2 regions of the Alkalihalobacterium sp. TH-98 genome follow, and region 2 is predicted to be linked to the other one. Evidence: a T-box and tRNA genes for the amino acid it is inferred to sense, from the RefSeq annotation. Region 2 holds a T-box; the other holds one or more tRNA genes.
What was found. A T-box is a leader RNA that pairs with one kind of tRNA and senses whether it is charged. The one in region 2 lies ahead of ileS (isoleucine--tRNA ligase), so its partner is inferred to be a tRNA-Ile.
Positions count from the first base shown of each region.

Region 1: it has a tRNA-Ile gene. The T-box ahead of ileS (isoleucine--tRNA ligase) is inferred to sense a tRNA for this amino acid. The anticodon was not compared.

Region 1 covers NZ_JBYCKM010000027.1:102,490-119,083, forward strand. Annotated here, with positions in the region: gene ispG (flavodoxin-dependent (E)-4-hydroxy-3-methylbut-2-enyl-diphosphate synthase) at 1-424, opposite strand, end outside; gene AC2VNP_RS10910 (hypothetical protein) at 700-1,068, opposite strand; gene AC2VNP_RS10915 (MFS transporter) at 1,172-2,395, shown strand; gene AC2VNP_RS10920 (DUF1002 domain-containing protein) at 2,530-3,402, shown strand; gene AC2VNP_RS10925 (NfeD family protein) at 3,763-4,404, shown strand; gene AC2VNP_RS10930 (DUF1189 domain-containing protein) at 4,464-5,270, opposite strand; tRNA gene AC2VNP_RS10935 (tRNA-Asn) at 5,605-5,680, shown strand; tRNA gene AC2VNP_RS10940 (tRNA-Met) at 5,689-5,765, shown strand; tRNA gene AC2VNP_RS10945 (tRNA-His) at 5,789-5,864, shown strand; tRNA gene AC2VNP_RS10950 (tRNA-Ile) at 5,870-5,946, shown strand; tRNA gene AC2VNP_RS10955 (tRNA-Ser) at 5,990-6,082, shown strand; gene AC2VNP_RS10960 (undecaprenyl-diphosphate phosphatase) at 6,187-7,014, opposite strand; gene sodA (superoxide dismutase SodA) at 7,289-7,900, shown strand; gene AC2VNP_RS10970 (MFS transporter) at 8,037-9,323, shown strand; RNA gene ssrS (6S RNA) at 9,399-9,576, shown strand; gene AC2VNP_RS10980 (peptidoglycan D,D-transpeptidase FtsI family protein) at 9,747-11,774, shown strand; gene AC2VNP_RS10985 (hypothetical protein) at 11,825-12,313, opposite strand; gene AC2VNP_RS10990 (hypothetical protein) at 12,334-12,690, opposite strand; gene AC2VNP_RS10995 (glycoside hydrolase family 15 protein) at 13,027-15,003, shown strand; gene rpmG (50S ribosomal protein L33) at 15,087-15,236, shown strand; gene AC2VNP_RS11005 (5-formyltetrahydrofolate cyclo-ligase) at 15,428-15,991, shown strand; gene AC2VNP_RS11010 (ThiF family adenylyltransferase) at 16,055-16,594, shown strand, end outside.
Region 2 covers NZ_JBYCKM010000045.1:451,804-468,397, reverse strand. Annotated here, with positions in the region: gene AC2VNP_RS17950 (solute carrier family 23 protein) at 1-602, opposite strand, end outside; gene pyrR (bifunctional pyr operon transcriptional regulator/uracil phosphoribosyltransferase PyrR) at 791-1,336, opposite strand; gene AC2VNP_RS17940 (RluA family pseudouridine synthase) at 1,601-2,506, opposite strand; gene lspA (signal peptidase II) at 2,506-2,991, opposite strand; gene AC2VNP_RS17930 (TraR/DksA C4-type zinc finger protein) at 3,159-3,809, opposite strand; gene ileS (isoleucine--tRNA ligase) at 3,958-6,720, opposite strand; T-box leader at 7,135-7,366, opposite strand; gene AC2VNP_RS17920 (DivIVA domain-containing protein) at 7,423-7,917, opposite strand; gene AC2VNP_RS17915 (YlmH family RNA-binding protein) at 8,001-8,774, opposite strand; gene AC2VNP_RS17910 (YggT family protein) at 8,786-9,043, opposite strand; gene AC2VNP_RS17905 (cell division protein SepF) at 9,063-9,509, opposite strand; gene AC2VNP_RS17900 (YggS family pyridoxal phosphate-dependent enzyme) at 9,536-10,210, opposite strand; gene pgeF (peptidoglycan editing factor PgeF) at 10,226-11,059, opposite strand; gene AC2VNP_RS17890 (YlmC/YmxH family sporulation protein) at 11,208-11,462, opposite strand; gene sigG (RNA polymerase sporulation sigma factor SigG) at 11,630-12,448, opposite strand; gene sigE (RNA polymerase sporulation sigma factor SigE) at 12,571-13,284, opposite strand; gene spoIIGA (sigma-E processing peptidase SpoIIGA) at 13,312-14,235, opposite strand; gene ftsZ (cell division protein FtsZ) at 14,436-15,578, opposite strand; gene ftsA (cell division protein FtsA) at 15,776-16,594, opposite strand, start outside.

The DNA of each region.
Region 1 (16,594 bases), on a different contig from region 2:
TCTTTTCGAGTGAACCAGCGTTAACTCCAATACGAATGGGAATACCTTTTGCTTTGGCTGCTTTTACAACGGCCTCTACTTTTTCTCTTTTTCCAATATTCCCAGGGTTAATTCTTATTTTATCCGCTCCACCTTCAATGGCTTTCAAGGCAAGCTTGTAATCAAAATGTATATCTACAACGAGAGGGATGTTAATTCTTGCTTTAATAGCAGAAATAGCCTCTGCTGCGCGCATATCTGGACAAGCTACTCTAACCACTTGACAACCTGCTTCTTCTAACCTGTGGATTTCTGCCACTGTTGCTTCAACATCATGAGTTTTGGTTGTTGTCATACTTTGGATAACGACTTCATTGTTTCCGCCAATCGTAATCCCGCCAACTTTCACAGGTCGAGTTTGGGTTCGATGTGTGATTTGGGTCATGAATCATTCGCCCCTTTTTAAAAAGATAGGAAATTATATAATTCGAGAATGTCTAGCTTCAGCGCCCAGCGACTAGCAAGACTTCACTCACCTGCTTAAGATAAGCAACATCATCTCACTTGAGACCGCGTGTATCTTTTATCTCATGCGAATGGCTCCAGTACTAACGCCGCTAAACGGGTGCTTGCGCTTTTCTTATTTTCAACTATATATATTGTAATAAACGACATACGTGTTTATTTTATCAGTCTGTCATTTTGTTTGGCAAGGTATTGTTACTCTGATTTTGAATAAAGCGGAAATAGATAAGTTTTTCCAACCTGTATATTATCCGCTGCCACACCTGGATTTAATTCTTGAAAATCATAAACGATTTGTTGGATTGATGCAGGTACGGGCCCTTCATGCAAATGTTCTACAATGGATAGAACGGTATAGCCATTTTGAACAACGACTTCTTGAGCAGGAAACGGTTCTTCTTCAACAACAATATTAGGGTAACTTTGTGAACTTGTCTCGTTAGTTGTTGGTTTATCTGCTTTGGGTAAAGTACCAGTAGATAGATCATAATAAATGCTATAACAAATAATAAAAAGAACGGTGATAAAGATCACACTGTGTTTAAAGCTGAATTGGGTACTCAATGGCTTGTCCTCCCTAATGTGAGTAAACATCTTAACAATATATATTCAGCAAGTGTAAAAAATATGACTAATTTTTTTCTTTTTTTTAGGAGGGGGAACACAGATGAAAAAGGAGACTTCTACAACAGTAGTTATTTACATCATTGGTTTACTGCCTTTTGTCATGGTAGTCGGGAATTCAATGTTTATTCCAATTATCCCGGATATACAGCATGCATTACAATTAACTGCGGTAGAAGGCGGCTTAGTTCTTACTGTATTTTCAATTCCAGCAGCACTTATGATACCGATCATAGGTTTAATTTCAGATCGGGTAGGAAGAAAAAAGGTGATATTAGCTTCACTTCTTTTTATTATACTAGGCAGTTTATTTTCTGCCGCAGCCCCAATATTTTTTGAGGGTCAAGGCGCCTTTTCAATGTTACTTTTAGGTCGGTTTCTCCAAGGGATAGGAGCAGGGGGAACCGCACCGATGGCAATGGCTTTAGCTGGTGACCTGTTTGTAGGTATAGACAGAAGTAAAGCGCTAGGTACAGTGGAAGTGTTTAACAGCCTTGGAAAAGTAATAAGTCCTATAATTGGTGCTTTTATTGCAGTGTATTTATGGTTTGCCACGTTTTTTATTTATTTCTTTCTAGCACTTTTCGCATTTATTGGAATAAAGATATGGATTAACGAGAGCAGGAAGAAAACTGAGCCTGTAGGTTTAAAAGAATACCGTCAGTCAATGAAAGAAATTATTCTTCGCGAGTTTAAATGGCTTGTTCCTATATTTTTCGCTAGTGGAGTGGGTTTGCTCCTTTTATTTGGTCTTATGTTTTTTATGTCCTTTTATCTAGAAGAGAGCTATGGAATTTATGGGACAGTGAAAGGAATATATTTAGCGTTGCCACTTGTGTTTTTAACTGTATTCTCATATTGGACAGGTAAAAATATGGGGGATAACAAAGATCATGTCAAACGTTTTCTACTGCTAGGGTTGAGTTTACTCGTACTCAGCTTTGCATTCCTTATTTTTTTTCATGGTCTAGTAAGTTTGTTATTCTTAATTTCGTTGGCTTCAATTGGTCTAGGTTTTTTTCTCCCAGCAGCTAATACTGCAGTGACGTCCTCTATTGGAGTGAATGAAAGGGGCTTAGTCGTTTCCTTATACTCAATGATTCGGTTTTTAGGAGTTGCTCTCGGTCCTATTACGTTTAGTGTTTTAATGTACGAGCCTGTGGAGTTGTTTTTCTCTTCATTTTTTCTAGTAGGAATTTCATTTGTCCTTCTCATTTCCTCATGGACATGTATACCTATCTTAAAGGATTGTGTTTCTAGAATATGAGAAAAGATGGTGAAGTTTTAAAGTTTTACACACACAAATAGGACAAAAGTCACTTTAAATTTTGCTCAAAAAATAGTTTTCTTAAATTTAGGATGTCAACTATTTGATTGAGATCTTCAAAGGAGATGGATGATATGAGTTTTATGAAAAAGAAATTAATACCTCTACTTTTAGTGTTTACAATTTTAATACCGAGTTTAGTTGCAGCGGATGCAGCACCTGGAGATATGATTGTCACACTAGGAGCCAATTTAACAGATGAACAGAAGCGAAGCATACTAAATGAAATGGGTGCACCAGACGATGTAGAAATTATCTATGTTACAAATGAAGAAGAACATCACTATTTAGGGAATTATGTGAGCAGGGCTCAAATTGGGACGAGAGCGATTTCTTCTTCCATGATTACTTTAACACAATCTGGATCTGGACTTAATGTAGAGACAAATAATATTAACTGGGTTTCTGAAGGTATGTATGCAAATGCTCTTGTAACAGCAGGAGTAAAAGATGCAGATATTTATGTAACTGCACCATTTGAAGTTTCAGGGACTGCTGGTTTAACAGGAATTATTAAAGCGTATGAAATAACCGCTGATATTCAAATTCCAGAAGAGCAAAAGCAAATTGCCAACGAAGAAATGGTCCGAACAGGTAAGCTTGCTGAGCGAATTGGGATGGAAGAAGCTACAGAATTAATGAACCGGATTAAAGAGGAAATTGCTCAAAATCCAGTTGAGTCAGAGGAAGACTTACGTGCTCTCATTCAAAGGATAGCTCAAGAATTAGGAGTCACTTTAACAGAGGAAGAGTTAAACGGGCTCGTTTCATTATTTATGCGTTTAAAGGATTTAAATATTGATTGGAACCAAGTACAAAATCAAATTGGAAAAATTCGCGACAATTTAGGAGATTTCCTAAATCGTGAAGATACACAATCATTTATTGCATCTTTATTAGATGTGCTTCAACGATTTATTGAAGCGATTAAAGGCTTATTTAGATAAAAGGATAGCTGACTCATAAGCTCATTGAGTCAGCTTTTTTAAGCGGTTAATCAGAAGTACTTTAACCCCGACATCATTCTTTAAATTACTATCTCTTAAATACACCACCTTAAGTATGTATTTTCGGCTAAGATTTGATAAAATTTTAAACAAGAAGTGATTTTGTTTTCACGGGAACAAATGCGTTTGTAGAAGCAGGTTGGTGTCTCGGTGAATCCTCGGCTATTGATTTGGTGAGACGCTTATCTTTACTCATATTTTTTTTCATATTTTTCACCTCATTTATAGTTTAACCAAAAAATGAAATGAAACTTATCTCATTTTATTTCGTATATTAAATAGGACTGGAGGTTGAATGGAATGGATGTACTTAATATTGCGAGTGTCGGGTTTCTCGTTGTTTTTTTAGGAACACTTTTCTTATTTGGAGAATTACTGGTTAAGGTTAAAGGAGTTTTTGGTGTTCTAGGTATTGCAATCATGGCTGTTTACTTTTCTCATCATATTGCCGGTGATACAGGAATTTGGGTCGTATTACTGTATATTACTGGACTAATTCTAATTATTGTTGATGGAAAGGCAATTAGTGATGGTACGATCGCATTTCTAGGGGCTATCCTAATGATTGTAGCTTTGGCTATTCCGGCACCGAGTTTCTTATATGGGGCATTAGTAGCAATGGGATTAGTTCTTGGTGCAGCATCTTCACTATTATTTCTAAAGGTGTTTCCTTCTAGAAACTTATGGTCAAAAATGACTTTAAGAGACCGATTAACTGGGGAATTAGGGTATAACTCAATTAATGATAAGTATAAAGAGTTGATTGGAAAAAGAGGAAAAACGATAACGCCTTTCCGTCCAATTGGTACGATGGAGGTTGATGGAAAGCAATATAGTGCTACTAGTGAAAATAATTGGTTAACACAAGATACAGAAATAGAAGTTGTTTCTGTAGATGGTACGCGTATTGTTGTAAAAAAAGTAGAAAGTTCTAACAAATAAAACAAGGTAGAAAAAAGGCTGTTGAGAAATGTTCTCAACAGCCTTTTGTTTTTTTTTGATTAGTTATTATAAGGGTTACTGGCTTCAGCGTTTTGCGGGCTAGTCTTAGGCTTTGGAACATACTGCAAAACTTTATATAACATGAAGATAGCAATAGCCCAATAGAAGAAGAACGAAAATGGAATAATAAATCCGAACGCCTCTGTCAAATTAAAAATAGCTGTCGGCAGTGTAACAGTATAAGCTGATAAAATCCAAAGATGTCTGTATTTCAAGTTTAATTGCGCTTTGTTTTTTAGCATGAGTCCAATTAAAGCTAATACGGTTACTCCAATAAATTTCATTGCTGTAAAGAAAAGGTATAATACTAACATGAAAACCGTTAAAATCACAGGAAGTACATCGGCTATACTATTGACTAGACCTGAGATTTCTTCTTTTGTTAAGTTTAAATTACCAAGATCACGGTACCTAAAAGTCTCTGCTATTCCATCAGTGATAATAACTGCTTCGCGTTCGAGCATCGCAAGACCGTTATCATATTCGTCCATATCATCAACCGTTAGTTGTCCAGTAGGGTCGAGGATAAAAACGCCAGCTTCTGTCCCATCAATGTAAGGTTCTGTTATATCTGATGTCAAAATACCATTTTGAAAAGCAAAATCAGGCATATCCTCTTCTAGTGATGTAGCTAAATAGTTAATACCCTGGTAGGCGGTTGTTGATAACTGAATTGCACTTGGAATCGAAACAACCGCCATTAATAAGAATACATAAAAAATGGTTTTTCCAATCCCTTGAAACCGAAATAAGGCAATATCCTTAGGGGAATACAAACTTTTAATTAGCTGTTTAAAAATATTCATGTATAATGTCTACTCCTTCTTATTAAGCTTGTGTTTATGTGTATAGATTTCCGTCAAGCCGATTGTAGAGTGTAACAATCACGGGTGAACCTAGATCAAAAACAATTTACGCAGCTGGACCTATTAAGTAACTACCAACATACATTTTACAAGAGAAAAAATAATGGTACAAGAGATGTCCTGTTTCAATTAGGTGACGACTTTTTTTCAGAAATAGCTTGTCATTTATAACAGATTGTGATATATTACTTTTCGTCACCACCTTTTCAAGGTTAGGTCTCGTGTGTTGACTAAAGTTAGTTTTTTGAGTTATAATATTAGTTGTCTTTATTATTCCACAGTAGCTCAGTTGGTAGAGCAATCGGCTGTTAACCGATCGGTCGCAGGTTCGAGTCCTGCCTGTGGAGCCATTTATTTTGGCGGTGTAGCTCAGCTGGCTAGAGCGTACGGTTCATACCCGTGAGGTCGTGGGTTCGACTCCCTCCGCCGCTACCAATTTTCTTAAACTCAATAAAATGGCGGTTGTGGCGAAGTGGTTAACGCACCGGATTGTGGTTCCGGCATTCGTGGGTTCGATTCCCATCAGCCGCCCCATTTAAGGACCCTTAGCTCAGTTGGTCAGAGCGGTCGGCTCATAACCGATTGGTCGTAGGTTCGAGTCCTACAGGGTCCACCATATTAGACGTTGGAAGTTCAACACATCTATAAAACATATATTCGGAGGAATACCCAAGTCCGGCTGAAGGGATCGGTCTTGAAAACCGACAGGCGGGTTAAACCGCGCGGGGGTTCGAATCCCTCTTCCTCCGCCATAACATTACATAATATAAGCTTATGACTGAAAATATTCAGTCATAAGCTTTTTTATTTTTCACGTTAGAAAGGCTTCGTCATGCATAGGTTTTTATTCAGTTCATTATACTACTTGAATGTCATTTAGAAAGATCCACGTGATTGTACCGAGGGCAATACAATAGATAGCGAAGTATGTGAGCTTAGCCTGATTTAGCATTTGGATCAGCCACTTAATACCGATAATTGCAAAGATAAATGAGGCAATACAGGCGATGGCAAGTTCAAACCCAATACCTGCAAAAGTCTCTGCGGTTAGTTCGGGTATTTTTAAAATGGTAATACCTAAAATGACAGGGATCGATAGTAAGAAAGAATAACGAACAGCTGTCTTTTTATCCAAACCACACCAAAGTGAAACGATTAAGGTACTGCCTGCTCGCGAGATTCCTGGTATGACAGCGAGAGCTTGGCCGATTCCAATAATTATACAATCTTTCCAAGTCATTTCCTTTACCGTTCGACTTCCAACATTAATACCGTGTTCAATAAGTATTAAAAACAACCCTGTCACAATTAATGCTGCTCCAATTGTTGAAGCTTGGGTGATATTATCCCCTATCAAACCTTCAATTCCTTTACCTACACCCATTGTAATTAGAGTAGCACCTATGATAAGCCAGGCAAATCGATAGTTTGTTTTCGCTTTTTTATTCTTATAAAATAAGTAAGCAAAGAAATCTCTAATAATTTCAAGTAAATCACGCCAAAAAAAACAAATGACGGCTAGTAAAGATGCTGCATGTAGAAGGACTTCGAAAGTCAAGTTGCTCGTAGACATTTGAATACCTAATAGCTTTTCAGCAATGACCAAATGTGCTGAACTAGAAATCGGAAGAAACTCTGAAATACCTTGAATAATGCCTAATAGAAGAGCTTCAAACCAGTTCAAATCCACACCTCCCATATTTGTATGTATTTCACAATATGGGGTTTGTCCGTTAAATATGTATGTTTTGATTATAATTTTAAAAATGAGGGAAATGTATGGAGTGGTAAAGTAGAAACAGCAGTTAAATACATATACATATCAATTGCATGTTATACGTTTTTTTGATAATGTAAATATTGAGCAACTTAGTAAACATTTCTGTTGCTTAAATTTATTAACTGTATTGGATTACTTTATCAATTATTTGAAAACAATTGCTTAGGGAGGAATTAAAATGGCAAAACATGAATTACCTGCATTACCTTATGCTGCAAATGCACTAGAGCCTCATATTGATGAGCAAACAATGAATATCCACCACGGGAAGCACCATAACACATATGTGACTAACTTAAACGCTGCTTTAGAAGGTCATGATGAGCTTGCAAGCAAGTCAATTGAAGAACTAATCAGCAACTTAGACGCTGTACCTGAGAATATTCGTACAGCAGTAAGAAACAATGGTGGAGGCCACGCTAACCACTCTTTATTCTGGACGCTTTTAAGCCCGAATGGTGGCGGCGAACCAACTGGTGACTTAGCTGCAGCTATTAACAGCAAATTTGGAAGCCTTGACAGTTTTAAAGAAGAGTTTGCAAAAGCTGGAGCTACACGTTTTGGTTCTGGTTGGGCTTGGTTAGTGGTTAACAATGGTGAGCTTGAAGTAATGAGCACTCCAAACCAAGACTCTCCAATCATGGAAGGTAAAACTCCGATCTTAGGTTTAGACGTGTGGGAGCATGCATATTACTTAAATTACCAAAACCGTCGTCCAGACTACATTAACGCATTCTGGAATGTAGTAAACTGGGACGAAGTAGCTAAGCTATATAGCCAAGCTAAATAATATATCATAATATGAACACCGCTAACCTTATATAGTTAGCGGTGTTTTGGTTATATAAGAGTACGAGCACACGATAATTGTTGCATAACGTTTATCGAAAATCGCCAAACTACACCTAAGGTGGTGTAGTGACGGCATGAAACTGTTGCAAAAATTAGTTGGTGATGTAGAAGTAAACCGAGATTTAGTCCTGCTGTTAACAATTGGAGGACTGTATGCTCTGAGCATTGCTTTATCTAACACATTTGTAAATGTATATTTATGGAAGCAGTCTGGGGAGTTTCTTGACATTGCTCTTTATAACTTATCATCTGTTGTTATGCAGCCGATAACCTTTATTCTTGCAGGAAGGTTTGCAAAAAAAATTGACCGGGTTATCGTGTTGCGGCTAGGAGTCAGTTTCCTATCCGTTTTCTTTTTTACAGTCCTATTTTTAGGTGAAAATGCGGCACAATACTTAATTTTGTTAGGCTCGTTATTAGGGATTGGCTTTGGTTTTTACTGGTTAGCATTTAATGTATTAACTTTTGAAATTACAGAGCCAGAAACACGAGATTTTTTTAATGGATTTTTAGGGTTACTTACTTCATTTGCTGGGATGATTGGTCCGATATTAGCCGGCTTTATCATTACGAGGATGGAGAAGCTTTTCGGTTATAAAATTATATTTGGGATTTCTCTAACGTTGTTTGTCATTGCTGTTATTACAAGTTTATTTTTGAAACGACGACCTGCAACAGGTAGTTTTTCTTTTCTCTCTGTCCTAAAAGAGCGAAAGCGGAATGACAATTGGAGGCATATTCTTCATGCGCATTTCTTCCAAGGATTAAGAGAAGGAACATTTGTTTTTGTAATCGTCGTGTGGGTTTATATCGCAACAGGCAGTGAACTTGCAATTGGTACGTATGGATTAGTAGCTTCAGCGGTTTCGTTTATTTGTTACTTTCTAGCGACTCGACTTATGAAACCGTCTTTTCGAAAAAAATCCATATTGATTGGTGGGACGATCCTTTACTTAGCTATTTTCATTATCATAACAGATTTAAACTTTACTCGTCTTATTATTTATGCAGTTGTCATCTCTATTGCTTACCCAATGTTGCTTGTTCCATATGTTTCTCTAACTTACGACGTAATCGGAAAAGGATGGAAGGCAGCAGAAATGCGAGTTGAATACATCGTTGTTCGAGAATTATTTTTAAATTCCGGGAGAATTACTTCCGTTCTTGCTTTCATCTTTACGATTACCGTGTTTAACGAAGAGCATGGAATACCTGGACTTTTTCTCATATTAGGTGCCGGTCATCTTGTAATTTATTTCTTTGTTAGAAAAGTAAAGATACCACTCAACAAAGGCGGTGAAACCTATAGTTTCTCTCGTCAACAAAAAGGAGAGGGCGATAGTGGGGGGACATCTGTCTAAAATTGTTGAAAAAATGTGGGAAAGCAAATCATACCTTTAATATTTCTTATTTTTTATGTTATAATATCTGTAGACAACAACCTGCCGTGTTAGTTAGCTTCTACTTGTTTCGAACCGTGGATTTAAAAAGGGAGTTCTACATTAAAGATTTGACAACATGCCTATTTTTTGGACGTTGGAGAATTTTTTGCGAACACCCACCTACGAGTGTAGGTTCTTGAAACAATAGGGCAACGGCATACGCGGGTTTCTGAATTAAAAACCATACGAGGCTGACTCAAAAGTGTCTGTGCTTCTCAATTAGGAGAGGTGCTTGACACTTTACTATTGGGTCAGCTTTTATTTTGAATTCATATAATGAATGTTTATCCTTTTTGAACTGCGATATTTAAAGGGAAGTAATTCTATAGAGAGGGAATGGAAATGACAAATCAAAAAAAGAAAAAAAATCATGTCCCAGCTCGTTTGAATCTATTATTTTTTGCTGTATTTATATTGTTTTCTGCACTTATTCTTAGATTAGGTATGGTTCAAATTGTCCAAGGGGAAGATTTCACCCGGGAACTGGAGCGAACGAGTAATGTTACGACGAGAATCGATGCTCCTAGAGGTATTATGTATGATCGCAACGGTAATATCGTTGTTGATAACGAAAAACAACTCTCACTCACCTATACCCAGCCGCCACGACCTTCTGAACAAGAAAAGTTAGAGGTTGCCGAGAGATTAACAAATTTTATTGAGTTAGATACTTCTAGTATTACTGAGCGTGATATGAAAGATTATTGGATCTTAACTCGACGCGAACAGGCACTAGATAAGGTAACAGCCGAGGAGAGAAAAGGTTTAAGTAACAATGAAGAATATCAATTGACGTTAGACCGCATTACGGAAAATGATTTAGCAGAAATTACCGAAGAAGAGAAAAAGGTATTAGCCATAAAGCGTGAAATGGATCGAGGGTATGCACTCTCGCCTCAAAGGATAAAACAAGGTCTTACAAAAGAAGAAGCACACGGGATTATTGAGCATCTGCCAGATCTACCAGGAGTTGAAATTTTGCTCGATTCAACACGTAAATATGTCTTTGATGATACATTTAAGAGTTTCTTTGGTCGTACAGGTTCAATTCCCAGAGAAAGTTTAGATTTTTATTTATCAAGAGGATATGAAAGATCCGACATTGTGGGAACGAGTTTTCTTGAACTTCAATATGAACAAGCTTTACGAGGGGAAAAAGCAGTAGTAGAAAATATTACGAGTCGTGGTTCAGTCATTGGCACATCGTTAGATAAATTAGGGCAACGAGGAAATGACCTTGTTCTAACGATGGATATGGAGCTGCAAAAACAAGTAGAAGAAGTTCTTAAACGTGAAGTAGATAAGAATAGAGGAGCTTACCTTCGTACTCCTTCTGCATATGTCGTGATGATGGATCCAAAGACTGGAGAAATATATGCAATGGCGGGGTATGAAGGAAATGATTTTGATCACTTTGGTGTCGTCAACAAGGCGTTTGAGATGGGGTCAACTGTTAAAGGGGCTACTGTTTTAGCTGGGCTTCATGCAGGTGTTATAGGTCCCAATACCATTTTCTATGATGCTCCAATTACTGTATCAGGACAAGGTTTCCGGTCTGTAACAACGATGGGTAACATTAACAGTTTGACAGCCTTAGAAAGGTCATCGAACATTTATATGGCTCATATTGTTATGAACATGGCAGGTTATAATTACTCTACCAAATGTTGTTTTAGAGATATGCCTGGCGCATTTCAAAATTTTCGAAACTATTTAAATCAGTTTGGTTTAGGTGTGGAAACAGGAATTGACTTACCATCTGAAGGGCTTGGACTTAAAGGTGATAATAGTTTACCTGGTAGTTTAATTAACTTGTCTTACGGACAATATGATACGTACACTCCGTTACAACTAGCTCAATATGTTTCAACCATTGCAAATGATGGTTATCGTATGCAGCCTCGGCTGGTTAGAGAAATAAGAGAACCTAGTTCGTCGAAAAATGAATTAGGGAGGGTTATTACTCAATTTCACCCAACTATTATGAACCGAGTTGAAATGAGTGATGAGCATATTAGACATGTACAGCGAGGATTTAGGCAAGTTGTAACTGGTTCAAGGGGAACGGGAAGGCATTTTGCTAATAAACCTTATCAACTTGCTGGGAAAACTGGTACTGCTCAGGTACTTAATAATCAAGGTAATAACCAAACGTATGTTGCATATGCACCGTACGAAGACCCAAAAGTAGCAGTTTCTATTGTTGTACCCAATGTTAATAGAAACACGAATGCTACAATTTCTAGAAATATTCTGGAAGGGGTCATGGACGCATTTTTTGAATTAGAAGAAAAACGACAAAACCCTTCATTCAATCTTCCAGCTGAGAACGATGTGGAAGACGAGAATAGCGAAGAAGAAACGAACTAAAAAAAGAGGCTGACGGAATAAGTCAGCCTCTTTTTATTTGGTTTTTTCTATCATTGTGTAATCGTCAAAGCTATCTCTTCAACTGTCATTGTACTATTTAACTCAAATTCACCTGCTTTGATTTGTTGTGTTAGTTCATTGTCACGAAGAAATTGTAAAAATTTCTCTGTCTCGTCTAATACATTTACTTTTTCCAAATAGTTTGCCACGTCCATACTACTCATACCGCTTTGAATTTCTATAATAGTATAATGAATCGTTTGAGGTTGTGGAACGACTTCCTCCTCAAGTGGCTCTTCTGTTCGTTCGGCTTCTTCTTTTCCTTTTAATAGGAGGTCGTATTCTTCCTCATCAAGAACAATGAAGCCTTGATCTTTCAGGATATCCATCATTTCTTCACTACTTAATTCAATTTCCGGTATTTCAATATCATCTTGTTCAATTTCAATATGGGTTGTCTGAAAAAAGTACATATATGCAAATACACTAGTAGCAAGTAAAATTCCTGCTGCAACTCCCTGTACTGTTTTTTTCGCCATTATATCCCTCGTTTCTATCTTCATTCCTTCCGTTGATATGTAGCAATCAATCCAAGGACTTCACTCTCTGATAGAGTTGTTAGATCCGCAATTTTTTCTATAGAATATCCAGCTTTATAATAGGCTGTAACTTCATTTAAAAGATCATTGGTTGTGTTTTTCTTTGGTGTCTGAGTAAAGTATGCCTCTTCACTTCCTGATAAGATCTCTTCTTCTAAAATCGTAACCTTTTTCTTTAGTTGATATATTTCTTGCATGAAAGTCATTGAGAAACTTTCTAATTGGTTTTCGAGGTCTTTTGTACGGTCCTTTATAAAAAAAGAAGATATTAATAAAAAAATTGCTAAGACGAAAAGTGCTATGATGACGACTTCCATAAAAATCTCCTCTCTCGTCTTCCTTTGCTCATTTTTTTGTGCCTCTTTTCATTATACATGCCAAGTCAATACTTCATTTCAAGTTTTCCCATCATACTCCAAAATTCTTCAAGAAAATACGCTTTTTTCGCGAAAATCGCCGAAAAACTTTTTTTGTGGTGTGTATCCCTTATCCCTAGTACATGTGACAAGAAAAGACAAAATAGACTGCTTGTCTCAAAAATAGATGCTCAGTAAGATTAAGGAGGAAAAATAATACCTTTCAAATCAGATACATTTGATTTCTATATAAGAGAACGTTAAGCACTTATAACATTTAAACAGGAGGTTTTTATTGTGCCTAGAGAGCTCGTAGTCGGGAATGGTAAATTACTCGTTAATATTGATAAAGACTTACAGGTGAGGGATATTTACTTCCCTTTTGTCGGACACCAAAATCATGTTCAAGGTCATCCCAATCGAATTGGAGTATCGATTGATGATACGTTTTATTGGTTAAACTCCGAAAATTGGACCATTCAAACGGACTACCATAAGGACTCTCTTATAACGAATAGTCTAGCTGTACTGCCAGAGCAACAAATCGCTATAAGAGTGGAAGAAGGAGTTCATCAACGTGAGATGGTATTCATGCGGAAGTTTTCTGTAGAAAATTTAACAAACGACCACCGTCATATTAAATTATTCTTTCATCAAGATCTTGCAATATATGAAAATGAAGTTGGAGATACAGCTTTCTTTTCGCCAAAAGATCGTACGATGATTCATTATAAGAGAAATCGCTATTTCTTATTTAATGGATCTCTTGGTGATAGTGGAATTAAGCAATATACAACAGGTGTCAAGCGCTTCCATGAACAAGAAGGTACTTTTCGTGATGCTGAGGATGGTCAACTTCATTTTAATCCCATAGCTCAAGGGTCTGTCGACAGTACATTCTCGCTCGAGGGAGAACTTGAACCTAATTCTATACAAGAAGCTTACTATTGGATGACAGTTGGTCAGTCATTAAAAGAGGTTCAAACTTTAAATGATTATGTAATGGAGACGGGTCGTCAGCAAACCTTAGATAAAATTCACACGTATTGGAAAAGTTGGGTCAATAAAGGAGAAGTATTAACAGCCAATTTTTCACCAGAAATGATTGATCTATATAAACGTAGTCTACTAGTTGTGAGGACACAGACGAATGAAAATGGATATATTATTGCTGCCAATGATTCTGATATTCTTCAGTACAACCAAGACCATTATAGTTACATGTGGCCAAGAGACGGAGCCCTTATTGCACAGGCAATGGTTAAAGCTGGATATCACGGGATGGTTCGTAATTTCTTTAGAAGATGTAGTGAAGTGTTATCGGATGAGGGTTATTTATTCCATAAGTATAATCCGGATGGTTCTATTGGCTCGAGTTGGCATCCTCTAGTTGGAGAAAGTGGTGAAGAACAATTACCAATACAAGAAGATGAAACAGCTCTTGTGTTATGGGCGTTTTGGGAAGATTATGAGGCGACTGGTGATATCGAGTTTGCTCAATCACTATACCGTCCTCTTGTTCGTCCAAGTGCTGAATTTATATTAAGTTTTATTGATGAACAATTAAATCTTCCTTCTCCTTCCTATGACTTATGGGAAGAGCGAAGAGGAATTTTTACGTTTACAGCTGGTACTGTCTATGGTGGTTTAGTAGCAGCTTCTCGTTTTGCGAACCTATTAGGTGAGAAAGAGAGCGCCGAGCGATATGCACAAGGTGCTAAACGGATAAAAGAAGGTGTAGAAAAGTATCTTTTTGATGAGAATACAGGGACATTTTTTCGAGGTTTATATAAGGATGAAACAACAGGTGAAATCACAATAGATCAAACACCTGAGAGTAGTCTTTACGGGCTGTTTGCTTTCGGCATGTATGATGCTAAGGATGAGAAGGTTAATCAAACGATGAGTGCACTTAGCGAACAACTTAGAGTGAAAACAAATGTAGGCGGATATGCACGCTATAGTAATGATAACTATTTTAAACAAACAGAAAATATTAATGAAGTACCAGGAAACCCATGGATAATTTGTACATTATGGATTGCTAAATGGCATATCTTGAAAGCGGTTAGTATAGAAGAGCTCCAACCAGCCTATGAGATTTTTCAATGGGTTTGTGAGCACTCTTTAAGCAGTGGTTTACTTCCAGAACAAATTCACCCACATACAGGTGAGCCTTTGTCCGTAGCCCCACTCACATGGTCGCATGCAACATTTATAGACGTTATTAATGACTATAATCAGGCGTTTAGGAGACTTTCTTATAAAGTGTAAAAAAGATACACTTGCTACCTTGGCATATCTTTGCTATCATTTAAAGGTATGAATGAAAACAAGAGGTTTGGAGGGAGAACATAATGCGCGTACAAGTAACTTTAGCTTGCACTGAAACTGGTGATCGTAACTACATCACTACTAAAAATAAACGCACAAACCCTGAGCGTATTGAGCTAAAAAAATATAGCCCAAGACTTAAGAAACACACTTTACATCGTGAAACGAAGTAAGGAAATCAAATGAGACCGCAAAAGACCTATATACTTAGGATTTGCGGTCTTTTTTGTGGGAAGATTCTTCTATATTGTTAATTATTGTTGATTGGGACAGTATATGTGTAAAAAAATAACTGTGCCCCAAATAAATTCAATGAATGTATGTTTCTATACAATAATAATTTTTTGACTGGGTGGTGGTACTTTTGCAATTAAAAAAAGAATTACGTACTGTCGTAAAAAATAAGTTAAAGGAAATGAGCGGAGTAGAACATAATATTAAAAGTGAAAAAATTAAAGAACATTTGAGTTCAACTACTTTATGGAAAGAAGTGCGTACAATTGCAATCACTATTTCTAGAGGAACTGAAGTAGGTACATATAAAATTATAGAAAAAGCTTGGAGAGAAGGAAAGAAAATAGTTGTCCCCAAGACATATCCAGAAAAAAATGAAATGGTATTTTATCAAATTAACAGCTTTGATGATCTGGAAAGTACTTATTTTCAACTAAAAGAACCTAAAGAAACGGATTGTTTCCCTTCTACTAGCGAAGATATTGATTTAATCATAGTACCTGGCGTAGCTTTTGATAGAAATGGAAATAGACTTGGTTATGGAGGCGGATATTACGACCGTTATTTAGCCCATTATAAAGGTAAAACATGTGCACTTGCTTTTGAGGAGCAGTTGGTAAGTGAAATACCATTAGAATCTTTTGATATTCCCGTTCAAATGATTGTAACAGAAGACAAGGTGTATAAGTGTTGATTCTTTATCAATTAGGTGTATTGTTATTAGCATACAAAGATCAAGTAAAGTTAGGTGAAAAAAATGGATGTAAATGAACGTTATTCGAGGCAAATGTTATTTTCTCCGATTGGTGAGGAAGGGCAAAGAAAACTCTCTCAGAGTCGTGCGTTAATCGTGGGGATGGGTGCACTGGGCACCGTACTAGCCAATCATCTCGTTCGTGCAGGTGTGGGATTTGTACGAGTAATTGATAGAGATTATGTCGAAAAAAGTAATTTACAAAGGCAAATGCTATTTACTGAAAAGGATGTAGAAGAAGCCCTTCCAAAGGCAGTAGCAGCTGAACAAAAGTTAGCACTTATTAATTCTGATGTAAAAGTGGAAGGAATAGTTAGTGACGTTACATTGCATAATATAGAGGAGTTCATAGAAGGTATGGACATTGTGCTTGATGGCACCGATAACTTCCAAACCCGCTTTCTTCTAAATGATATTTGCTTCAAAAAAGGAATCCCTTTTGTTTATGGAGGAGCGGTGAGCTCAAGAGGAATGTCCGCCTTATTTGTACCAGGCGAAACCCCTTGTTTACGTTGCTTTATTAAAGAAGGAGAAACTGGAGGA
Region 2 (16,594 bases):
CCCATGAAGTAAGCATAAACATAACCACCGATAATCCCAAATAGGAAAGGAATAAGACCGAAGAACCCTTTTAGGAAGAACGCTGATAAAATGGTAATCCCTAAAGTTACAATCGCTATTGAAAATAATGTGCCGCTATATTCCGGTGTCCCTGGAACATACATGGCCATATTAATTGCCACACCTGCTAAACCTAAACCGATAACCATAATAACTGGTCCAACTACGATTGGTGGTAGGATTTTTAGCAGCCAACTTACGCCGCTCGCTTTAATTAGCAGTGCTACTATACCGTAAATGATACCCGCTAGAAAACTTCCGATCATTGCACCTTCTGGACCGCCGATTGTCGTGGCTGCTATAATGGGCGCGATAAATGCAAAGGATGAACCTAAGTAAGCTGGAATTTGTCCACGAGTTATTAACAAATACGCTAGAGTACCTAATCCGCTTGAAAATAGTGCAACTGCAGGACTTAAATCAACTAAATACGGAACTAAGATGGTTGCACCAAACATTGCAAATAAGTGCTGAATACTAAAAGTTAACCATTTATCATATCTTGGTACTTCTCTGATACCAATTTCTTGTTGTTGTGACATTTAATTGTCCTCCTTTAATGTTTCTCTTGTTAGTAAGCTTTGTTGAAATGGTCGATATTATTAAAAAACCTCTGCGTCCAATGTTGACGAGAGGTTTTTTACACTCTAAAAAGGACATAGTCCTAGTAAGAAGTATAAAAGCTCTCTTGTCAGCCTCACTGGACTGCTTTAAAGAAATAGAAGCGTTATTAAATTTCTTCCTTTTGGATAATACTTACTTCATCAATTTCATCGACTTCTTTTAATTTCGCTGTAATAATTTCACTTTTAGATGTTGGAACATTTTTCCCGACATAGTCTGGACGAATTGGCAGTTCACGATGCCCTCTATCAATTAACACCGCTAATTGAATTTGTGATGGTCTACCTAAATCCATTAATGCATCTAAAGCTGCTCGAACTGTTCGCCCTGTGTAAAGTACATCATCAATCAAAATTACTTTTCGGTCGGTAATATCAGCAGGAACTTGTGAGCCTTTTAAAAGAGGAGCTTGGTCTTCTGTCTTAACAGTTAAATCATCCCTGTATAGGGTGATATCAACTTCACCAACTGGAATTTTTTCACCCTCAATTTGTTCAATTCTTTCTGCTAACCTTTTAGCAACATAAATACCACGAGTTTTAATTCCAACTAAAATACAATTATCAATTCCTTTATTTCGTTCAATTATTTCATGTGCAATTCTAGTTGTTGCACGTCGAATTGCTTGTTCGTCTAAAATTACTCTCGCCATACTTAAACACCTCCACCCTATTAGTATGTCCTAACGTGAAAGCGGTCGTTATACAAAAAACCTCTCACCGTTTCTGATGAGAGGTTTAGTGAATGTTCAGTAAAAGGGCATACTCCACCCTGTGTTACCTTTAATCCGCTTCCTTCTCAGCCTCACGGGACTGTAGTTAAAGGATCTATATTGTTGTTATCGTTATTATTCCACTATTCGACAACAAAGTCAATCGGTTTTTATAATTTAAAAATAGTTAGATACTTCTAACAATTACCTTCTTAGCTCTTCAAGTAATTTTACTATCTCCTGTGGAAGAGGCGCTTCAAATACAAGCTCTTCTTTTGTACGTGGATGTACAAATCCTAATACAGATGCATGTAGGGCTTGTCCGTCGATATCAAGAGTCTTTTTTGGTCCATATTTAGGGTCTCCAGCTAAAGGAAAACCTATATATTTCATATGAACACGGATTTGATGCGTTCTACCTGTTTCAAGTTCACATTGAACATACGTAAAGTTTTCAAATCTTTCAAGTACCGTAAAATGAGTCACCGCATCACGTCCTTCTTCTGTAACGGTCATGCTTTGGCGGTCCTTTTTATCTCTTCCAATGGGTGCTTCAATTGTACCAACATCATGTGCGATAACGCCATGAGCAATTGCTTTATATATTCGCTTTGTCGTCTTCGCTTTAAGTTGTTCTACTAATGATTCATGAGCCACATCATTTTTTGCCACCATCAATAAACCGGACGTATCTTTATCAATTCGGTGTACGATGCCTGGTCGGATCACACCATTTATTCCAGATAAATCTTTACAGTGATACATTAATCCATTAACCAGTGTTCCTGAATAATGGCCAGGTGCAGGGTGAACTACCATTCCACGTGGTTTATTAACAACAATGACATCTTCATCTTCATATACAATATCTAAATCGATCGGTTCTGGTTCCACTTCAAGTAGTTCTGGTTCTGGTATTTCTAACTCTAATGTATCGTTTAATTGCACTTTGTAATTTGTTTTAACAGTATCACCATTAACGGTAACATTTCCGTCTTTAATCCATTGCTGAACTTGGGTTCTAGACCAATCTGGATTAAAGGTCGTCATTAATTTATCAATTCGTTCACTTACCTGTTCTTCGTTAATTTGAAATACGTATTGCTCCATTATTTCTTCCCCTTTGCTATTCTTTCGTCGTTAATAATCTTAATGAAGATTAATGCTACCCCAACACAAAGAGCAGAATCAGCTACATTAAAAATAGGGAAATTGTATGTAAAGATAAAAGTATCAATAAAATCTACAACCTCACCTCGAAAAACTCGGTCGATAAAGTTTCCAATAGCTCCACCTAAAATTAAACCTAAAGACACCCCAAGTAGAACACTTTTTTTTGCTTCCTTTTGAATGTAATATACGAGAAATCCTACAACGACTACTGTAACGATATAGAAAAACCACATCTGTCCTTGTAAAATACCAAAAGCTGCTCCTTGATTACGATGGGAAGTAAAATAAAGGACGTTTTCAATTAATGGAATACGTTGGCCTATTTCCATCGAATGTACGACAATCCATTTTGTCCATTGGTCAAACAAAATAATGATTACTGCAATAACATAATATAACCAAATCAAAGTCATTTCCTCCATCTCATTATGCATACGTTAGCATTTTAGCATAAAATGATGAAAGTGTCTTTTTTTACTTATTTTTACCCCGATACTTATATAGTTTAACCACAAATGGTTAAGCTGACTCACAAGTGTCAGGGGCTATCTGACACTTGTACATATAAAAAGCCAGCTTCGATTACTTTTTATTTTTCATTCAAATATTGATCGTAATGGATATTTCTTTGGAAATCGACAGAGTCATCTCCTTGATAACCATAAATATCAGTTGAAGCAAAAGCTTCTAATTCTTCCACATAACCAATTAACTCTCCGGTACGGTCTAGTGAAGAATCTTCAAAGACCATACTATTTTCGTTAAAAGAAGCGACCGATTGATAAGCATCTTCTGCGTCAAACTCCGTTTCATCATCACGGTTGTCAAAGTTATACTCATCAAAGTTTCCTAAGACAGCTTCTTCTACTGGGCGATGATTAGCTAATAGACCTTTGGAGTGTTCAACGACAGTTCTTGCAGTCGGGTTAGCCTGCAGGCGGTCATAAGGAATTTGCTTCCCTGTGACTTCACAAACACCATATGAGCCATTTTGCATTTTATTTAACGCATAGTCGACATCTTCCAGTTCTTTTTGTAGCTTTTCGTAGATGGCAATGTCCTTTTCGCGTTCATATAAGTCAGTAGCAGTATCAGCTGGGTGATTATCATATTGTGACAACTCTCCTGTTGAAAAGCTTGAAGTAACTGCTAACCCATAACGATCGGCTTCTTTAATACGTTCTTCTATGCTTGCTTTGCGCTGCTCAAGTTCCCGTCTTAAATCATCATATTGTCGCATTCTTCTCCCCCTTTTTGTACAGTCTCTAAATATGAACTTGTACACCTTTAGTGTGACCGAAATGATTGTTGTTAGCCGAAACAACATTTGTAATGTATGACAAATAAAGAAGAGGTTATCCGTAAACAGAATAACCTCTCCTTGAAAATTAGCCACTATAGTTTTCAGTAACAATGGTTGCACAAGAAGTACATAATGTTGGATGCGCTTCATTTTGTCCTACTGTTTTAGAAACGACCCAACAACGTTCACACGTTTCACCTTCTGCTTTTTCAACAACGATTGCTAAATCATCATATACATCCGCATGTTCTGGAGCCGTTTCTTTTTCGCCACCAACCACTGCTTGCGATACGATAAATAATTTTTGTAAGTCTATATTTTCAAACGTCTGCATTAACTCTTGTGAAGGATATAATACAATTTGTGCGGTTAAAGATTTACCAATTTTCTTCTCATTTCTGGCATTTTCCAGTGCTTTTAAAACATCATTACGAACATTCATAATTCGGTCCCATTTTTCCACAAGCGCATCAACATTCGTAAACGTTTCAGCTTTCGGCATATCTGTTAATTGAACACTTTCACCTTCAGCTCCTGGAATATGAGGCCAAACTTCATCAGCTGTATGAGATAAAATTGGTGAAACAAGCTTAGCAAGTGCTACAACTGTTTCATACATTACTGTTTGAATTGAACGACGTGCATGACTATTAGGCGCATCAATATATAATGTATCTTTGGCAACATCCATATAGAAAGAACTTAGCTCTACTGTACAGAAATTATTTAACGCATGATATACATTAGAGAATTGATACTGTTCATAACCTTTAGTAACTTTGTTAATTACATCATGTAATTTAACAAGCATGTACTTATCTAATTCTGGTAAGTCTTCAACAGGTACAGCATCCGTAGCAGGATCAAACCCATTTAAATTTCCTAAAAGGAAACGGAATGTGTTTCTAATTTTACGATATACTTCAGAAACTTGTTTTAAAATATTATCTGAAACACGTACATCTGCTTGGTAATCAACCGAAGCTACCCATAAACGAAGAATATCTGCTCCTAATTGCTTCATAACATCATTAGGAACAACAACATTTCCTATAGATTTACTCATTTTACGACCTTCACCATCAAGAGCAAAACCATGACTTAATACACCTTTGTAAGGAGCTTTACCTGAAACAGCAACACTCGTTGATAACGACGAGTTAAACCAACCACGATATTGGTCTGATCCTTCAAGATATAAGTCTGCAGGACGTTGTAGGTCATCTCGCTCTACAAGAACGGCTTGGTGCGATGACCCTGAGTCAAACCACACATCCATAATATCCATTTCACGAGTGAATGTCCCATTTGGGCTATGAGATGAAGTAAACCCTTCAGGTAGAAGTTGTTGCGTCTCCCATTCAAACCAAATATTTGAACCATGCTCTCTAAATAATTGAGAAACGTGATCGATTGTCTCATCCGTAATAATAGGCTCTCCATCTTCACCGTAGAAAATCGGAATCGGTACACCCCATGCACGTTGACGTGAAATACACCAATCTCCACGATCTCGTACCATATTATAAAGACGTGTTTCTCCCCAAGATGGAATCCACTCTACTTCATTAATGGCTTGAAGTAATTCTTCTCTAAAATCTTTAATTGAAGCAAACCATTGTGCAGTCGCTCTAAATATGACAGGTTTTTTTGTTCTCCAATCATGCGGATACGAGTGAGTGATAAAAGAGAGCTTTAAAAGAGCACCTACTTCAGTTAATTTTTCAGTGATTGGTTTATTCGCTTCGTCATAAAATAACCCTTCAAATCCTTCAGCTTCTTTCGTCATTACACCTTTATCATCAACTGGACATAAAACATCTAAATTGTATTTTTGCCCGACGATATAATCATCTTCCCCATGACCTGGTGCAGTATGAACGCAACCTGTACCTGCATCAAGAGTTACATGGTCACCACACATTACAAGTGATTCACGGTCATAAATAGGGTGTTTAGCAATGACATGTTCTAATTGCTCACCTTTAAATGTTTTCACAACACTGTGAGTTTCCCATTCTAATTCAGTTAATAGTGTTTCTAACAGCCCTGAAGCAACAACAAACTTATCATTTTCAACTTGAACAACGCTATATTCAAGATCAGGGTGTACCGTAATCCCTAGGTTAGCTGGAATCGTCCAAGGGGTTGTCGTCCAGATGACAATCTTTTCATCTCCATCTAATACACCTTTTCCGTCTGTTACTGGAAAAGCAACGTAAATCGAAGGAGAACGTTTGTCATGATATTCAATTTCAGCCTCTGCAAGAGCTGACTCAGAAGATGGCGACCAGTAAACAGGCTTTAATCCTTTATAGATATAACCTTTTTTCGCCATATCACCGAAAACTTTAATTTGTTGAGCTTCATATTCTTTGTTTAAAGTAATGTATGGATTTTCCCAGTCCCCACGAACACCTAAACGTTTAAATTGTTCGCGTTGACGATCAATTTGCTCAAGAGCATATTCTTCACAAAGCTTTCTGAAATCTGCAACGCTCATTTCTTTACGCTTTACTTTTTTATTTTTTGTAAGTGCGGTCTCAATTGGAAGGCCATGCGTATCCCAACCTGGAACGTAAGGTGCGTGATAACCACTCATCGATTTGAATCGGACAATTATATCCTTTAATACTTTATTTAATGCGTGTCCCATATGAATGTCACCATTTGCATACGGCGGTCCATCATGAAGAACAAATAATGGGCGTCCTTCTGTACGTTGTTGAACTTTATCATAAATGTTCATTTCATCCCATTTTTTTTGCATTTCTGGTTCGCGATTTGGCAAGTTTCCACGCATCGGAAACTCTGTTTTTGGCATTAATAAAGTGTCTTTATATTCCATTCTTGTTCCTCCTAGTTAATATGTAAAAAGAAAAGCGGAAGCGTCCCGTTAGCGGCGTATGGACTGGAGCCTCTCCGTATGAGATAAAGAAAACACGTATAGCGTTAGCGTTACGATGTTGCCTTATCGTAAGGAGGAGAGCGAAGTCCACTAGACGCTGGACGCTGTAGCTAGACATCACGAAAAGCGGAAGACGCCTGCTTATCGGCGACAAGCGCTGGAGGGCCAGCAGTATGTGACCCGCCCTTTGATCACATTTGATGGACCAAAGCGACCTCGAGCCGATGGCGTCTGTAGCTAGACAAAGCGTAAAGCAGAAGTGAGCGGTGAGTGAATTATGGACTATGGACTATAGCCTCTAGGTACGTAAAGAGAATACTCCTTAATCAAGACAACAAAAAAACCCTCTCGTCTTATAGGGACGAGAAGGTTACCCGTGGTACCACCCTACTAAATAACAGCAAGATTCATTGCTATTATTCACTCTCATTCGTATCGGGAATAAACCGCTATAGCCTACTAGAATTTAACTTTCGGTATAGAACTCAAGGGTGATTTTCCCATTATCCTTCACATCAGGCTTCCACCGCCCCTGACTCGCTATTATGAAGCATGATAAAGGTACTCTCCCTATCATAGTTATTAACTCTTTTCAATTTGAGAGGTATTATAATACATAAATATTATCTGTGTCAAGAAACCTTATTCAACGCTTTCTTTTTCTACAGATTCATTAACCTTTGTAATTTCATCCCAATCATCTGTTTGAAGCATTTCTAATTGTGCTTCAACTAACATCTTGAAACGAATACGATAAACAGAGGCTTGTTTCTTTAATTCTTCAATCTCCATCATTACTTTTCTTGATTTTGTTAGCGCGTCGTTAATGATACGATCAGCATTTTTCTCTGCTTCCTTCACTATTAATTGTGCTTCTTTCTGAGCACTACGACGAACCTCTTCTGCAGATTCTTGAGCAACTAAAATTGATTTATTTAAAGTCTCTTCAATTTTATTATAATGCTCTAACTTTCCATCAAGGTCCTGTACTCGTTCAAACATTTCCTTTTTTTCCCGTAGTACAGCTTCATAATCTTTTATGATTTGGTCAAGAAACTCATTAACCTCATCCTCATCGTAACCACGGAATCCGCGTGTGAACTCTTTATTATGAATATCAAGCGGTGTTAAAGGCACGAACTCCACCTCCAAATCTTGTCGTTAAATTCTTAGATATATTCGACAGAAAAAGAGTATTCCCTTCTTTTTCTATGATAAAATTATTTTTTTCTACCAAAAACTATGCGAATTTTCCCTTTTTTTGTAGACCCGGCAACCGACATCAACTTACTTCTTCCAAATCCTCTTACAGAAAAATAATCGCCTTCCTGAATTTGAAATGAAGCATCTTCAATCGTCTTCCAATTGACCTTAACCAAACCTCTTTCTATATATAGAGAAGATTTAGTACGTGATATGTTGTACATTCCAGACAGTAATGTATCTAACCTTAAAGAAGAGATGGTTGTAAATTCTTCTGACCACTCCTCATTGGTTTGGACGATATCATCATCACTTATTGGTACAATTTTAACTTTAGCTTGTCCAACTTTTTGTAAATTTAATTCAAGAAAACCAGCAACCTCACAAGCAGCGATTATTTGAATTACTTCATCATTTATTACAATATCACCAAATTTTTCACGCTTTAACCCTAAACCCATTAGTGAACCTAACACGTCTCTATGTTCTAAAGTGATAAACTTTCTAGGGTAACGTAACTCAAAAGCTTGAACATGAAAATCACTCGTTGAAAGCTCAAAAAAGGGCGGTGAAAGCAACGCACGTCTACGTTCAGTATAAGAAGTGCCTCCCCAAAAGGAGAGGCTTATTTCCTCATCTTTACCTATAATTGTTTTTATAATGTCTTGTTGTCTTGGGTCAAGAAAGTCAGTTAATTTGTAGGTATATTGAACAGTCACTTCCTGTTTCCAGTCCAATACTTGATCTACAAATGATCTTTCTTCATTTCTAAAATGTTGATAAATACTCATCCTTTACACCATTACATCCCGAATAATGCAGCAACTCCATATCTTGCAAATGATAAGGCAAAAATAGCTACAATTGGGGAAATATCAATCATACCTAAAGGAGGAATAAATTTACGAAACGGTGCTAAGTAAGGTTCAACAATTGAACCTAGAAATTGACCGATTGAAGACTCCTTGGCATTTGGAAACCATGACATTAAGATGTAAGCAATAATCATGTATGAATAAACCATAATTGCTAAATTTAGTAAAGCTCCAATTCCTTGCATTTAATTATCCACCACCATTCTAACGTTGTTCAAATGTTTCTTGCATCATTTCTGAAATTGACCCGGATACGTCTACATTATCTGGAGTACAAAGGAATATACTTATTCCAAGCTTTTGAATGTCTCCTCCTATAGCATACACCGTTCCACTTAAAAAATCGACAATTCGCTTTCCTTGTTCATTTGATATTCGCTGTAAATTTATAATTACTGCCTTACGGTTTTTTAAGTGATCTGCAATATCCTGGACTTCATCATATGTTCTCGGTTCAATCAAAATAACTTTTGCTGCTGATTTTTGAACACTTTGCAAACTTACGACATTTTGATTTTTCGCCTGCTTTTCACTTCTCCGATATTGTGGCACTTCATCTTGTGTAGCAGCTACTTCCTCATTGTATGATTCATAACCTTGTCCATCTTCTTCTAATTCAAAAAAACGTTTAAACCTCGATTTCATCCCCATTTAAATTCCTCCTTTGAGCTCAATCTTTACCCAACAAGCGAAGATCCAATACGAATAAAAGTAGCGCCTTCTTCTACTGCGACTATGTAATCATTTGACATACCCATTGATAATTCCTTACATGGTGCATGGTCAAGAGATAAGGCTTGTACTTCTTGTTGTAAAAGTCGAAGTTTCTTAAAAACAGGTCTTGTATCTCCTGAATTTTCTACAAACGGCGCCATTGTCATAAGCCCTACTACTTGAACGGCTGGAAATTGAGCGAGCTCTTGGATGAAAGGAATCGTTTCATTAGGATTAAGTCCTGATTTAGATTCTTCTCCAGAAACATTCACTTGTACAAAACATTTCAAAGGCTCTAAAGATTCCCACCTTTTTTGTATTTCTCGAGCTAAAGATAGACGATCTAAAGAGTGCAGGTAGCTTATATGTTCCACGACATTCTTTACTTTTTTTGATTGAAGAGAACCGATAAAGTGTAAAATGGGTTCCTTATCTACAGATTGTGCTTTTTCTATTAGTCCTTCAGATCTATTCTCTCCAATATGAATAATTCCCGCATCCAATGCTTCTTGAGTTCTCTCGACAGATACATATTTAGTAACTGCGATTATCTGTACATCATTCGAGTTGCGTCCTGACCGTTGACAGGCTGCATTAATTTCTTCATGAATTTTATGTAAGTTATCTTTTACTGTCAATCGATCGTCCTCCTTTTATAGATCTTCATTACTTTTCAAACCTATAAAACTCATCATTCTTCCTGTTCGACCCTGTTCTTTTCGATGTGAAAAAAACAAGTCGGTTTTGCGAGCTGTACAATATTGACTAGTTTTTACACAATGACTTGGAATACCAGCAGCAATAAGTAATTGTTTATTTAATCTCTTTAAATCTAAGAGGAAATGACCAGGTCTCGATTTAACATAAGGTGGAGCATCTTTTTGAGGTAAGACTTGATCAACTGCCCTTATAACATTTTTATCCACTTCATATTCTTCTTGACTAATTGAGGGTCCAATTATAACTAAAATATCATTTGTATCTATACCTTCATTCTTCCACATTTCAACCATTTTCGGACCAATTCTACCAACTGTTCCCTTCCATCCAGCATGTGCTAAACCTATCATTCCATGCTTAGGTGCAAAAAAATATAACGGGACACAATCTGCATACAAACTGACAAGTAGAATATTTTTGTCTTTTGTGTATAAACCGTCGATGTCTTTAATAGCTGACTTCAATGATTGTGCACCTTTTCCAACATCGCTTCTAGTTACCTTTTTTATACCTGAGTCATGGATTTGTTCACCTACTACCCACTGCTCAATTGGGAAGTCAAGCTTAACAGATACCATTTGCCGGTTTTTTATTACAATAGAGTCTTCATCAGAAACATGTAATCCCACATTTAAGGAGTCGTATGGAGATTGACTAACCCCTCCTAGACGTGTCGTAAACCCTGCAGTTAAGTTATAACCCTTTTTTTTCCATTCAGAAATTAATAATAGATCATCTTCCGTCTTGATAAACGGTTCATGGACCAAAAAATCACTTCCTATCCATGTTTTTTATCAAAGTCCCAATCAACAAAAACTGCCATAATATTGATTGTTTTTATCTATTTTAACATATTCTTCATGTAAAAAGTATTAAGATTCGTCGATGAAGCACTTTTTTGCTAATATCTAGCCATTAATAACGCTGATACGGTTCTGGAACTTGCACTAAAATAACATCGTTTCCAATTTTAACGATATTCCCCCATGGAATCACTACCTCTTCAGTCTCTCTATTGAAAAAGCTCATCATCTTTCCTGTACCATTAATAATGATTGCATCAATTTGACCTGTTGTTAAATTGATATCCAAGTCTGATAAATTTCCTAAGCGCTTGCCATTTTCCATGTTGACGATGTCTTTAGATTGTAAATCAGATATTTTCATCATGTTGGAATCATCCTTTCTTTTGACCATGCTGTATTACTTCATCTATATGATAAAACAACCGATAATATCTCAAAAATAAGGAAAACTGATGACCTATTCGTATGTATAAGAAGGTTGATTAAATAAAAAGACTGAGTAACATTTGCATCATGTTACTCAGCCTTTTATTAGCTTTGTGCGTGTTTATTCATTTGTTGGATAGCGGCTTTTTCCAGCCTTGATACTTGAGCTTGTGAGATCCCGATTTCATCAGCAACTTCCATCTGTGTTTTCCCTTGGAAAAACCTCATATTTAAGATTAGTTTTTCCCTATCATTTAATCGGATCATCGCCTCACGCAGCGCGATTTCTTCGACCCAATTAACGTCTTTTTGCTTGTCATCACTTATTTGGTCCATTACATAAATCGGATCTCCACCATCATTGTAAATCGGCTCAAAAAGGGATACCGGATCCTGAATAGCGTCCAAAGCGAAAACAACATCCTCCTTTGGAACATCCAGTACTTTAGAAATCTCTTGTACCGTTGGCTCTCGGTCTCGGTTCTTTTCAGCCATTAGCTGGTCACGAACTTGTAATGCTTTATAAGCAATATCACGTAAAGACCTAGATACTCGAATAGGGTTATTGTCTCTTAAGTACCTTCTAATTTCACCGATGATCATAGGGACAGCATATGTAGAAAATTTTACATTTTGGCTTAAATCAAAGTTATCAATTGATTTCATTAACCCGATACAACCAACTTGGAAAAGATCATCTACATACTCACCACGGTTATTAAAGCGTTGGATTACGCTTAGGACAAGACGAAGGTTCCCATTAACTAACTTTTCACGGGCACTGATGTCACCGCTTTGCATTTGCGTAAATAATTCACGCATTTCCTTATTCGTTAGAACTGGTAATTTCGCTGTGTCAACTCCACAAATTTCAACCTTATTTCGTGTCAATTCTTTCCCTCCCAACAGGAGAATGATGTTCATGTAAAGTATCTCCTTGAGAGGGAAAAATATGCATGTGTACTCTTTGACTGGCTCTAAATAAAATTGAATGAGTTCATGGTATCACAACGTTCATAAGCAATTAAATATTTTTTTTGTAACACTTAGACCATTTTATTAAATTCTTTCCTTAACCGCTTTATAATGCGCTTCTCAAGACGCGAAATGTAAGACTGCGATATACCAAGTAAATCCGCAACATCCTTTTGTGTTTTCTCCTCATCACCTGCTAATCCAAAGCGAAGCTCCATAATTTGTTTCTCGCGAGCATTTAGAGTGTGTAATGCTTTGACTAACAATTTACGGTCAACTTTTTCCTCAATCCCTTTTGTAATGATATCATCTTCTGTTCCAAGAACATCAGATAGTAATAATTCATTTCCGTCCCAATCAATGTTGAGAGGTTCATCAAAAGAAACTTCTGATCTAATTTTATTATTACGGCGTAAGTACATTAAAATCTCATTCTCTATACAACGTGAAGCATATGTTGCTAATTTAATTTTCTTTTCTGGGTTAAATGTATTAACTGCTTTAATAAGTCCAATTGTACCAATACTTATTAGATCCTCAATATTAATCCCCGTATTTTCAAATTTTCTTGCAATGTAAACGACAAGTCTTAAGTTCCGTTCAATCAGCATTGCTCGAACCGCTTTGTCTCCACTAGGAAGTTTACTTAATAAATGTGCTTCTTCTTCCTTAGATAATGGTGGCGGCAATGCTTCACTTCCACCGATATAATAAATTTCGTCCGGTTTCATTCCTAAGCGATATAAAATTTTTTGCCACATCAACGTAAACTTCAACTTTAGCATGTCATTGCCTCCTCAATAAAAGTGAAACTAAGCTAATTTTTTTCCTTCTCCTGCAACAAGCATCTTCGGATGAACAATACATTGATAGTCTCCATCGTTTGATAGTTTCATATCGTTAATCCCAATCAGTACCTTCTTAACGAGATGTTGTTCATCGGCCGTAGTCACTTTAACACGATCCGGCTTGATGGCGATCATAAATTGTTGGTCTTTTCCTACTACTCGGTATGGAATGATGCGAATTCTATCGGCAAAAGGATGATTTTCCTCGTAAATTTTCTCCATATTTTCATAATCGAGAAGTAGTTCAATTTCTTCCTTGCTCAGCATAGAATGTAATGCGTCCTTTTCTAAGACCATAACTGGAGCTCTTGAAATCGGATCATGTAATTGGTTTCCACTATCGACTAGACCCTTCACATATAACAGTTCATGCCCAATTGAGATTTCCACACTTACCACTTGCTCATAATGAATTTTCCTTGTTTCCACTTGTTTTAATTGGTGTTTTGAGAAAAGCCATACGAGAGGAAAACCAATTAAAACAAATAGCCAGCTAAATGTACTACCGAAGCCTGATGTCTTCGTAAACATTACCCCATCCAAAACTTCAAACTCGGTTTGCCAAAAGAAATGAAGTGCAAACAAGCCTCCTCCCGTCATAAAAGTAACAAAGTAAAACATAAATAAATTTTGAATAAAGTACGTCAACCGATAAAACCCAAAAGCGATCCAAACAATTGCCATTGAGTATAATATTTTCATCCAGGGTTGGTAAAACAAATGGCCAATAGGTGTAAACATAAAAAATACTATAAGTGAAGCAAAAAGGGCTGCTAAGAATAACCGCCATTTATGTATCGTTCTTTTTAGTGTAATTGCGGTTATCCAAATTAAGAGAAAATCAATACATAAATTAAGAAACCAAATAACATCCAAATAAATGGTCATTGCATGTCCTCTCAATCACAATTTGGTATGTTTTAGCCAAGTATATATCAGATTCTATTTATAAGTCTGTCAGTTTATGACGAGATTAAATAGTTATTTTGATAGATTTACACTTATACTGTCTAAGGAACCTGATAATTGATTGACAATTTTTTGCATAAAAAAAAGAACTGACTCATAGTGGTCAGTTCTTCGTATTTTTACTTTGAACGTCTGCGTCGATTACGTAAGAACGTTGGAATATCCAGCGTATCTGCTTGTTCAGGCTGTTGTTGAACTTGAGGATTTAATCTAGGCTCTTTTACTTCCTCTTGCTTTGGTGCCGGGTTACTAACTTTCGTTTGAACAGACGGTCGTTGCATTTGTGGTTTTCCTAACGTATTACTTTCACTATCTTCAAACCCTGTAGCTATGACAGTTACTACAATCTCATCTTTTAGATTTTCATTGATTACAGAACCGAAGATCATGTTCACTTCAGGATCTGAAGCAGCGGATACTATTTCAGCAGCTTCATGAACTTCGTAAAGACTTAAGTTCGCACCACCAGTAATGTTCATTAAAACACCTTGTGCACCATCTACTGAAGTTTCAAGTAACGGACTGGAAATAGCTTTTTTAGCAGCTTCTGCCGCACGATTTTCACCCGTGGCAATCCCAATTCCCATTAACGCAGAACCTTTATCAACCATAATCGTCTTAACATCAGCAAAGTCTAGGTTAATTAAACCTGGAACTGCAATTAAATCTGAGATACCTTGTACACCTTGACGTAAAACGTTATCTGCTTCACGGAACGCTTCTAGCATTGGTGTATTTTTATCTACGATCTCTAGTAGACGATCATTAGGTATAACGATCAATGTATCCACTTTTTCTTTTAAAGCATCAATTCCACCACCAGCTTGCGTCGAACGCTTACGGCCTTCAAACGTAAATGGTCGAGTTACAACACCAACTGTTAATGCGCCTAGTTCTTTTGCAATTTCAGCAATTACTGGTGCAGCACCTGTTCCAGTTCCTCCACCCATTCCTGCTGTAATAAAAACCATGTCAGCGCCTTGTAACGCCTCTTCAAGTTGTTCCTTACTTTCTTCTGCTGCTTTTTTTCCGATATCAGGGTTAGCACCTGCACCCAATCCACGTGTCAGTTTACCACCCAATTGCAGTTTGATTTCTGCTTTCGATAAATGTAATGCTTGAGCATCTGTATTCACAGCGATAAACTCAACGCCTTGTAAACCATTTTCAATCATACGGTTAACAGCGTTACTTCCGCCACCACCAACGCCGATGACTTTTATTGTCGCTAGTTGATCCATATCCATTTCAAACTCTAACATGTAAGGTCCTCCTAATTCATCATGTATGCCGAAAATCACTAGTAGAGGTTCAAAAAGTCCATGAAAAATAATTGTCTTATTTTTCTTTCGTTTAGTTCCGCGTACCTCACGTATCAAAAGCATACGCTGGGTATCCGCTTGCTAATGAAAGCCTCAAACTACTCGGATCTTTTTGCTATCCTCTTAAACACGAATTATTATTCAAAGAAAACTTTAAACCAACTTTTTACTTTTTTCATACCTTCTTTATCCTCTTTCGCCTTAGGAGTTGCTTTTTCCTTCTTAGAAGGAGACTTTTCTCCTTGGTTTAAGTCAGAAACTGAAGCAGCTACTTCTTTTCCTTGGATTTTAACATTACGGTATGCAAATTGTATCAAGCCAACTCCAGTTGTATATTGCGGTTCACGAACACCAATATAATCTGGTATAGCAATTCGAACGTTACTACGAAGTACTTCACGGGCCAATTCTAATACTCCCGGAACCATTGCAGCTCCTCCTGTTAGGACATAGCCGCCTGGTAGAACTCCAAAGCCTAAGCGATGTACTTCCTTTTCAATGAGCTCAAATATTTCATCCATACGAGCTTCGATAATGTGCGCAATATCATATTGAGAAAATTCATCTTGGTCGTTACTACCGATGACTGAGACTTTAAATACTTCTGCATCAGAAGCTTCATCAATGTAGGCATGTCCATGCTTTAATTTAATCCGTTCAGCTTCTTCAGTAGAAGTTCTTAAACCAATCGCAATATCATTTGTCACATGGTCTCCACCAATTGGTATTACAGATGTCGCTTTAAGTGTTCCTTGCTCAAAAATCGAAACAGTTGTTGAACCGCCACCGATATCAACAAGACCTACACCAAGACTCTTTTCGTCTTTTGAGATTGCTACTGCACCACCAGCTAGAGGTTGCAGGCAAATATCAGCAATTTGTAACCCCGCACGTTCTACACATCTTAATAAATTATGTAAGATAGTCTTAGAGCCTGTGATAATTGTTCCTTCCAT